2 regions of the Streptosporangium sp. NPDC023825 genome follow, and region 1 is predicted to be linked to the other one. Evidence: riboswitches for the same ligand, from Rfam matches in the RefSeq annotation. Region 1 holds a riboswitch; the other holds the start of a gene.
What was found. A riboswitch is a leader RNA that binds a small molecule or an ion and turns the genes downstream of it on or off. The one in region 1 is predicted to bind thiamine pyrophosphate.
Positions count from the first base shown of each region.

Region 2: linked by a shared signal. The riboswitch ahead of thiC (phosphomethylpyrimidine synthase ThiC) and the one ahead of AB0G15_RS21800 (cytosine permease) in region 1 are both predicted to bind thiamine pyrophosphate.

Region 1 covers NZ_JBFAAE010000024.1:62,720-67,126, reverse strand. Annotated here, with positions in the region: gene AB0G15_RS21820 (GPP34 family phosphoprotein) at 1-21, opposite strand, end outside; gene AB0G15_RS21815 (DM13 domain-containing protein) at 188-778, shown strand; gene AB0G15_RS21810 (TenA family protein) at 794-1,399, shown strand; gene AB0G15_RS21805 (rhodanese-like domain-containing protein) at 1,559-1,882, shown strand; TPP riboswitch at 2,602-2,714, shown strand; gene AB0G15_RS21800 (cytosine permease) at 2,705-4,078, shown strand; gene AB0G15_RS21795 (methylated-DNA--[protein]-cysteine S-methyltransferase) at 4,193-4,407, opposite strand, start outside.
Region 2 covers NZ_JBFAAE010000070.1:27,698-32,104, forward strand. Annotated here, with positions in the region: gene AB0G15_RS37400 (acyl-CoA dehydrogenase family protein) at 1-104, opposite strand, end outside; gene AB0G15_RS37405 (methyltransferase domain-containing protein) at 209-817, opposite strand; gene thiC (phosphomethylpyrimidine synthase ThiC) at 879-2,612, opposite strand; TPP riboswitch at 2,605-2,717, opposite strand; gene AB0G15_RS37415 (CDP-alcohol phosphatidyltransferase family protein) at 2,812-3,408, shown strand; gene AB0G15_RS37420 (mannose-1-phosphate guanyltransferase) at 3,412-4,407, shown strand, end outside.

The DNA of each region.
Region 1 (4,407 bases):
TTCCTCCGCGATCGTCGTCATCGTCCGACCCTACGTCGCGGGCGCCTCGCGGCCGTAAGCACTCCGTAATCGATCTAGGACGGTATCGCGGATAGCCTCGGCACCGAGTCCGGAGGGACGTCTCGACTTCCTCGCCGTAACCGGAGGCCGGGGGTCTCCACACCGGAGGTATGCGATGGGAGTCCAGATGAGGGTCAAGAGGCTGCTCCGGCACCCCGTCACGTGGGGTGTCCTGGCGCTGGGCGCCGTCGCGCTCGGTGTCGCGCTGTACCTGTTCCAGCCGTGGCGCCTGTTCACCACCGTCGAGGTGAACGAGGCGCTGCCCGCCGCGGCCGCGTCCCCCGGGCCGCAGGCCACCCGGCAGGACGAGACGGGCGAGCCCGCCAGGGCCACCGAGACCAGGGCCACCGAGACCGCTCAGGATCAGGAGCCGAAGGTCCTGGCCACGGGCACGTTCATCTCCCACGAGCACGAGACCGAGGGCAGGGCGAGGGTGCTGGAACTGTCCGACGGGAGCCGGGTCCTGCGGATCGAGAACCTGGACACCTCCGACGGCCCGGACCTGCGGGTCTGGCTCAGTGACCAGCCCGTCAAGAAGGGCAACGCGGGATGGTTCAACCTGGACGACGGCAAGCACCTCGAACTCGGCGACCTGAAGGGCAACAGGGGCAACGCCAACTACGCCATTCCCGCCGGGGCCGACCTCGACAGCCTGAGGTCCGTCACCATCTGGTGCAAGCGCTTCGGCGTCTCCTTCGGCGCCGCCGCCCTGACCTGACACAATCTCCGACCCATGAGCGTCTCTGAGGAACTCCACGTCATCGGCCGCCCGCTCGTCGAGGCGCAGCTCGCCCATCCGACGGTGGCGGGCATCGCTCGGGGAGATCTCCCCGAGCCGGTGTTCCGGTCGTGGCTGGAGCAGGACTACCTGTTCCTGCTCGACTACGTCCGCGTCTTCTCGCGGCTCGCCTGGCAGGCCCCGGACGGGCATCTGGGCGACCTGGTGGACCTGGCGCACGCCACCTTCCACGAGGAGCTGAGCCTGCACCGGTCGCTGTCGGCCGAGTTCGGCGCCGACCTCGGCGGCGCGAGGAAGGGCCCGGCCTGCGCGGCGTACACCTCCTTCCTGCTCGACTCCGCGGCCGTCTACGCCGACGGCCTGGCCGCGCTCTACCCCTGCATGTGGGGCTACTCCACGCTCGGCCGCGCCCTGGCGGAGAATCCGCCCGCCGAGCCCCGCTACCGCGCCTGGGTCGACACCTACGCCCACCCGGCCTTCGCCGAGCTGACCGGGCGCATCGCGGTGATGATCGACGAGGCGGTGCCGGACCCGGGCAGGGCCGGGAAGCTGTTCGCCGAGGGAATGGCTCACGAACTCGCCTTCTGGGACGTTCCCTGACCTTGTCCGCCCCGCTGCCCGGATGCCGCCGCGGGCCGGGTGATCCGGTACGGCTGGACGTACCAAATTGGCCTGCTATCAGGGGAAATCGAAGGTCCGGATGAGGGCATCCACGGGGCTTTGCGCCCCATCCGGTGGAGGAGTTGGAACAATGGGCGTATGAGTGTTCCTGAGGTCGAGGCGCAGGCCGTGCCGGATGACGCGTTCCTGCTCGACGTGCGCGAGAACGACGAGTGGCGTGCCGGGCACGCGCCCGGCGCCGTCCACATTCCCCTGGGTGAGCTGCAGTCCCGGGTCGACGAGGTGCCCAAGGGCGCGCCCGTCTACGTGATCTGCCGGGTCGGCGGCCGTTCCGCGAACGCCACCGCCTGGCTCAACCACGTCGGCTGGGACGCGATCAACGTCGGCGGCGGCATGCGGTCCTGGGACGTCGCGGGGCGTCCGATGATCGCCGAGAGCGGCCAGGACCCCTTCGTCGCCTGAGCCGTCCGAACCCGTCGCCCGAGCCTCCCGCGCCCGAGCCTCCAGGGCCGCGCGAGGAGGGCCCTCGCCGAGACGCGAAGGAGAGCCCCCGCCGAGGCTCTCGCCAGGAGAGACCCTTGTCGAGAAAGGAGTGAACGGAATGATCAGGGCGAATTTCCGCCGCGGAAGCTCGGGCGTAACCGGGCTGGGGGGCGGAACCACGCAGAGGGTCTCATCGACATCCGACGCGCCGCCGGCCGCATGAACCTGTCCGGACGGTGCTGCGCTTACGTGTGCCGCCGCTGCAGCGCGGGTCAGAGGCCATTCACGCATCGGTAGAGGACCGTTTCTCTCCTCGTGCGGCTACGAAGTACGGCAGTGGCCATGAGATGTGCGCGCCGTCCTCGGTCCTTCGCCCCTGAGAATTTCGGTGATATTCGTCGCGGGATTCCGTCTCCTCAACCGCGGGATCCCGCTCTCTCCTGGCTCGGGTTCTGGAGTGCTCCGCACGGCGGACCTCCAGGTCCGGGAGTGCCTCCAGACCTGGAGGCCAGGCGGTTGTCGTACAGCAATGGAGTTGTCGTACAGCCATGAAGTACGGCTACCGCTACGTACGCGGCTGCGCTTCTGCGAACGTCCAGGGACTCTTTCGTGAGACGGCCGAGCCGGTCCGGCACTGGCCGAATACGGACGGATGGTGCATCATGAGGGCGCGAGCTGGGGCGATCCCGGCTTCGCGTGTCAACCAACGCGGGAGCTTGGGGCAACCAGGCTGAGAGGGCGACTACGGCTGTCGCCGACCGCATGAACCTGTCCGGGTAATGCCGGCGTAGGGAGTGCGTGATGACGTCTGCCGCCGTCGATTCCAAGGGTTCCGGCGATTCCGGAAACTCCGGGGCGGCCGAGGCGCCCCTCACCCTCGGCGAGGCTCCCCCCAAGGCCCTCGGCGTGCTCGACCAAGGAGCGCTCTGGGCCAATCTGGGTGTCAGCCTGCTCGGCTTCTCCGGCGCGATCACGCTGATCAATCCGCTCGGCGACCGGCCGCTGAGCTTCGTGGCCGCGATCCTGGCCGCCGTCGTGGGCAGCGTCGTCGGCACCGCGATGGTGGGCCTGGCCGCGATTCCCGGGCAGCGGACCGGTGCTCCGGCGATGGTCCTGCTGCGCGGGCTGTTCGGGGCCAGGCTCTCCTACCTGCCGACCGTGCTGAACATCGTCCAGATGCTGGGCTGGGGCGTCTTCGAGCTGTGGGTCATCTCCCAGGGAGCCCAGGCCATCGCGGGATCCTTCGGGATCGAGGTGCCCTACGCGCTCTGGGTGGTCCTCGCGGGGGTGATCACCACCGCGCTGACCATCCGGCCGCTGGGAGCGGTCCGCCTGCTCCGCAGGTACGTCACCGCCGCCGTGGTGATCTCGATGATCTGGTTCATGGTCGCCCTGTTCCAGCGGGGACCGGCGATCGGCGGCGGATCCTGGGAGGCGTTCGCCCCCTCGGTCGACTACGTGATCGCGCTGTCGGTCTCGTGGGTGCCGGTCGCGGCGGACTTCGCCCGCTTCTCCCGCTCCGGCAGGGCCGCGTTCGCCGGGGTCGTCGGCGGCTACACGATCGCCCAGGTGGCCTGCCTGGTCCTCGGCATCGCGGCGCTCGCGCTGGTCGGCAACGACCCCGGCCAGGTCTGGGACCCCTTCGTGGCCGCGGCCCTCGGCCCGATCTTCTTCGGCATCCTGGTGCTGCGCGAGACCGACCAGTCGTTCGTGAACGTCTACTCCACCGCGATGTCGCTGCAGAACCTGCTGCCCAGGCTGGACCGCCGGGTCATCTCCGTGGCCATCGGCGCGCTGGTCACCCTGCTCGCGATCTTCGCCACCGACCAGACCTACACCGTCTTCCTCGGCCTCATCGGGGCGGTCTTCGTGCCGATGTTCGCGGTGCTCGCGGTGGACTACTTCCTGCTCGGCGGCGACAGGCGCTGGGACACCTCGGAGACCGCGCCCTCGCGCCCGCTCATGGTGCTCCCGTGGGTGCTGGGCTTCGTGGCCTGGTGGATGCTCGCCGCGCTGCCGGTCGCCCCGGAGGTCGCGTGGTGGTCCTCGTTCTGGAAGGGCGCCCGCGACGCGATCGGCTTCGTCCCGCAGCCGTGGATGAGCGCGTCCGTCGCCGCGTTCCTCGTCGCGGGTCTCGTCACCCTGGGGCTCGGCGCGCTCCGTCGCCGCTCCTGACCGCGCGCCGTACGGCTTCCGGCGTTTCCGGTCCGCGCAGAGGCGCGGCGGTCCCAGGGGGTCGTGGGGCGATCCCAGGGCGGTCGTGGGGTCCCGGGGTGAAAGGACCGCGGTCTACGCGTCGCCGGGCCCGCGGAGCACGGCGGCGGACTCGATGCGCAGCAGGCGTTCCTTGGCGGCCGAGCCCCCGGCGTACCCGCCGAGGACCGCCTCGCTCTCGACCACCCGGTGGCACGGCACGATGACGCACACCGGGTTGCTGCCCAGCGCGTTGCCGACCGCGCGCAGCGCGCGCGGCCTGCCGATCCGCTCGGCGATCTCGAGGTAGG
Region 2 (4,407 bases), on a different contig from region 1:
TTCTCGCTCTCGCACCGCTGCCAGTAGTCCAGGTCGTAGCGGGCGCAGATGTCGCCGATGCCGCGTTGTACGGCGAGGGCGCTCTCGGGGAGGGTGAAGTCCACGATGATCAACTCCATTCTGGCTGCGGGCGCAATCGTAGAACGTAGTTCGGTATCTTCGTGGCGTCCCGGCCCCGGCCCTGACGTTCCGGCCCCGGCCCGCGGGGTCAGGCCTCCGGGGCGGGCTCCAGCCGCGGCCTGCGCGCGTGGTAGACGAAGGCCGGCGGCACGTTGCCCCACACCGTCCGGCCCGTGACGACCTCCTCGAAGGTGTCGATCAGGCGCCTCCTGAAGCGCCGCGCCGGAGGAAGGCGCTTGGCGAAGCTGTAGGCGAAGGTGGTGAAGGCCGTGTGCGGACCCATGATCCCGGTGACCGCGCCCAGCAGGCGGGCCTGGGTCTCCTCGGAGAAGGCGGCCCAGGGGAGCCCGCTCACGATCGCGTCGGCCTGGGGCAGGCCGCGCTCCTGGAGCAGCTGGGGCAGCCGTACCGCGTCGTCGACCACGACGTCCACGCCCGGGTTCCTGGCGGCGAGGAACTCGGCCAGCCTCGGGTTGATCTCGACGGCGATGTGGTGCCCCCGGCCGCCCAGCCGGCGCTGGATCTCCGCCGTGAACGCGCCCGTGCCGGGGCCGAGCTCGACGATCACCGGGTCGCCCCGGTGCGGGACCGGCGAGGCCACCGCCTCGGCGAGCCGCCGCGAGCTCGGCGCCACCGCTCCGACGGTGCCCGGCGAGCGGATCCACTGCCCCAGGAAGAGCGTGGTGTCATTGGTCATGGTTTGAAGGGTAGAGGGTACGGAAGCGCCTGCAGTACGCCGCCTGGTCGATCTTGGCGGCTCAGAGACCCTCCACGGGCAGGTAGACCCGGCCGCCCTCGCGGGAGAACTCCTCCGACTTCTCCCGCATCCCGGCCTCCAGGGCCTCGGCGCCGGTCAGGCCGCGCTCCTCGGCGAACCTGCGCACGTCGTGACTGATCCTCATCGAGCAGAACTTCGGACCGCACATCGAGCAGAAGTGCGCGGTCTTGGCCGGGGCGGCGGGCAGCGTCTCGTCGTGGAAGGACCGGGCGGTCCCGGGGTCCAGGGAGAGGGCGAACTGGTCCTCCCAGCGGAACTCGAACCGGGCGTCGGACAGCGCGTCGTCCCACGCCTGCGCGCCCGGGTGGCCCTTGGCGAGGTCGGCCGCGTGCGCCGCGATCTTGTAGGTGATCACGCCGGTCTTCACGTCGTCCCTGTCCGGCAGGCCCAGGTGCTCCTTGGGCGTGACGTAGCAGAGCATCGCCGTGCCGTACCAGCCGATCATCGCCGCGCCGATGGCCGAGGTGATGTGGTCGTAGCCGGGCGCGACGTCGGTCGTCAGCGGGCCGAGGGTGTAGAACGGGGCGTCGTCGCAGAGCTTGCGCTGCAGGTCGACGTTCTCCTTGATCTTGTGCATGGGGACGTGGCCGGGGCCCTCGACCATCACCTGGACGTCGTGCGCGTGAGCGATTTTCGTGAGCTCGCCCAGCGTCCTGAGCTCGGCGAACTGCGCCTCGTCGTTGGCGTCGGAGATCGATCCGGGGCGCAGGCCGTCGCCCAGCGAGAACGCCACGTCGTAGCGGGCCAGGATCTCGCAGATGTCGGCGAAGTGCTCGTAGAGGAAGCTCTCGCGGTGGTGCGCCAGGCACCAGGCCGCCATGATCGAGCCGCCCCGGGAGACGATCCCGGTCCTGCGCCGCGCGGTCAGCGGCACATGGGCCAGGCGCACCCCCGCGTGGACGGTGAAGTAGTCCACGCCCTGCTCGCACTGCTCGATCAGGGTGTCGCGGTAGATCTCCCACGACAGGCGGGCCGCGTCGCCGCCCGCCTTCTCCAGCGCCTGGTAGAGCGGGACGGTCCCGATCGGCACGGGGGAGTTGCGGATGATCCACTCGCGGGTGGTGTGGATGTTGCGCCCGGTGGACAGGTCCATCACCGTGTCGGCGCCCCACCGGATCGCCCACGTCATCTTGTCCACCTCCTCCTCGACGGTGGAGGCGACGGCCGAGTTTCCGATGTTGGCGTTGATCTTCACGAGGAAGTTGCGGCCGATGATCATCGGTTCGCTCTCGGGATGGTTGACGTTGGCCGGGATGATCGCCCGCCCGGCGGCCACCTCGGCGCGGACGAACTCCGGCGTCACGCCCTCGCGGACCGCGACGAACTCCATCTCCCGGGTGACCAGGCCGCGCCGGGCGTAGGCGAGCTGGGTGACCGGCGCCCCCGCCGCGCGCAGCGGCCGGTCGCCGCCGCCGGTGAAGACCGCGTCGAGGGAGCGCAGGTCGCGGGCCCAGGCGTCGCGGTCGCGGTAGCCGTCGTCGCCGGGGGCGCCGGATCGGCCGCCGTACCGGACCGTGTCGCCCCGCTCCAGGATCCACTCCTCGCGCGGGCGCGGCAGGCCGCGGGTGACGTCGGTGGTCACGGACGGGTCGGTGTAGGGGCCCGAGGTGTCGTACAGCGTGACCGCGGTCCCGTCGGTCAGGCGCACCTCGCGCATGGGGACGCGCAGGTCGCCCTGGTAGATCTTGGAGCTGGAAATACGCGCGTCGGTCATCGCGCAAACTCCCTTCGCCGGCATTACCCGGAGCAGGTTCTGGCGGTCGGCGGCTGTCTCGGCCGTCCTCTCAGCCCGGTTCTCCGGGCTCCCGCGTTGGTCGAACGGAACGATAACGCGTATCCCCCGCGCCCACCATCCACCCGGCCGCATCGGACGCAGTAGTGTCACCATCAGGTACGGGGAGGGAGATCAGCCGGTGAATCCGGAAGCATCGGGGGCCGAGGACCGAATCTGGACGGTCCCCAACGCGTTGAGCCTGGCCAGGCTTCTGGGGGTGCCGGTTTTCCTGTGGCTGGTGCTGGGCCCGAAGGCCGACGGCTGGGCCGTCGCCCTGCTGATGCTGGCGGGGTTCTCCGACTGGCTCGACGGCAAGATCGCCCGTGCCTGGAACCAGACCAGCAGGCTCGGCCGCCTGCTCGACCCGCTGGCCGACCGGCTCTACATCCTGGCCACCCTGTTCGGCCTCGCCATGCGCGAGATCATCCCCTGGTGGCTGGCGCTGGCCATCCCACTGCGCGACGTGATGCTGCTGGGCATCCCGCTCATCCTGCGCCGCCTCGGGTACGGTCCCGCGCTGCCCGTGCACTTCCTCGGCAAGGCCGCCACGGCCAACCTGCTCTACGCCTTCCCACTGCTCTTCCTGGCCCACCATCCCTCCTGGTACGCCGAGGTGGCGGGGATCGTCGGCTGGTCCCTGGCCATCTGGGGCACCGGCCTGTACTGGTGGTCCGGGGTGCTGTATTGGGTACAGGTGCGTCAGCTGACAAGCGAGGCCAAACGCCTTAAGAGGTGATCTGTGAAGGCCGTCGTCATGGCGGGCGGGGAGGGGACACGGCTCCGGCCGATGACCGCGAACCAGCCCAAACCTCTCCTACCCGTGATCAACCGGCCGATCATGGAGCATGTGCTTCGCCTGCTGAAACGGCACGGCTTCACCGAGACGGTGGTCACCGTGCAGTTCCTGGCCGCCCTGGTCCGCAACTACTTCGGCGACGGCGACGAGCTCGGCATGAGCCTGTACTACGCCACCGAGGACACGCCGCTCGGCACCGCGGGCAGCGTGAAGAACGCCGCCGACCGGCTCCGCGACGACCGCTTCCTGGTCATCTCCGGCGACGCGCTGACCGACATCGACCTGACCGACATGATCCGTTTCCACCGCGAGAACGGCGCGATGGTCACGATCGGGCTCAAGCGCGTCCCCAACCCGCTGGAGTTCGGCATCGTCATCGTCGACGACCAGGGCAGGGTGGAGCGCTTCCTGGAGAAACCGACCTGGGGCCAGGTCTTCTCCGACACCGCCAACACCGGCATCTACGTGATGGAGCCCGAGGTCCTCGACGAGATCGCGGCCGGGGAGTCCGTCGACTGGTCGGGCGACGTGTTCCCCAGGCTGCTGGAGCGCGGCGCCCCGCTGTACGGCTACGTGGCCGACGGCTACTGGGAGGACGTCGGCACCCACGAGAGCTACCTCAAGGCCCAGGCCGACGTCCTGTCCGGCCGGGTCAAGGTCGACATCGACGCCTTCGAGGTCTCGCCGGGCGTCTGGGTCGCCGAGGGGGCCTCGGTCGACGCCGACGCCGTCCTGAAGGGCCCCCTCTACGTCGGCGACTACGCCAAGATCGAGGCGGGCGCCGAGCTGCGCGAGTACACCGTGCTGGGCAGCAACGCGGTGGTCAGGGAGGGGGCCTTCCTGCACCGCGCGGTCGTCCACGACAACGTCTACGTCGGGCCCAGCGCCCACCTGCGCGGCTGCGTGATCGGCAAGAACACCGACCTGATGACCGGCGCC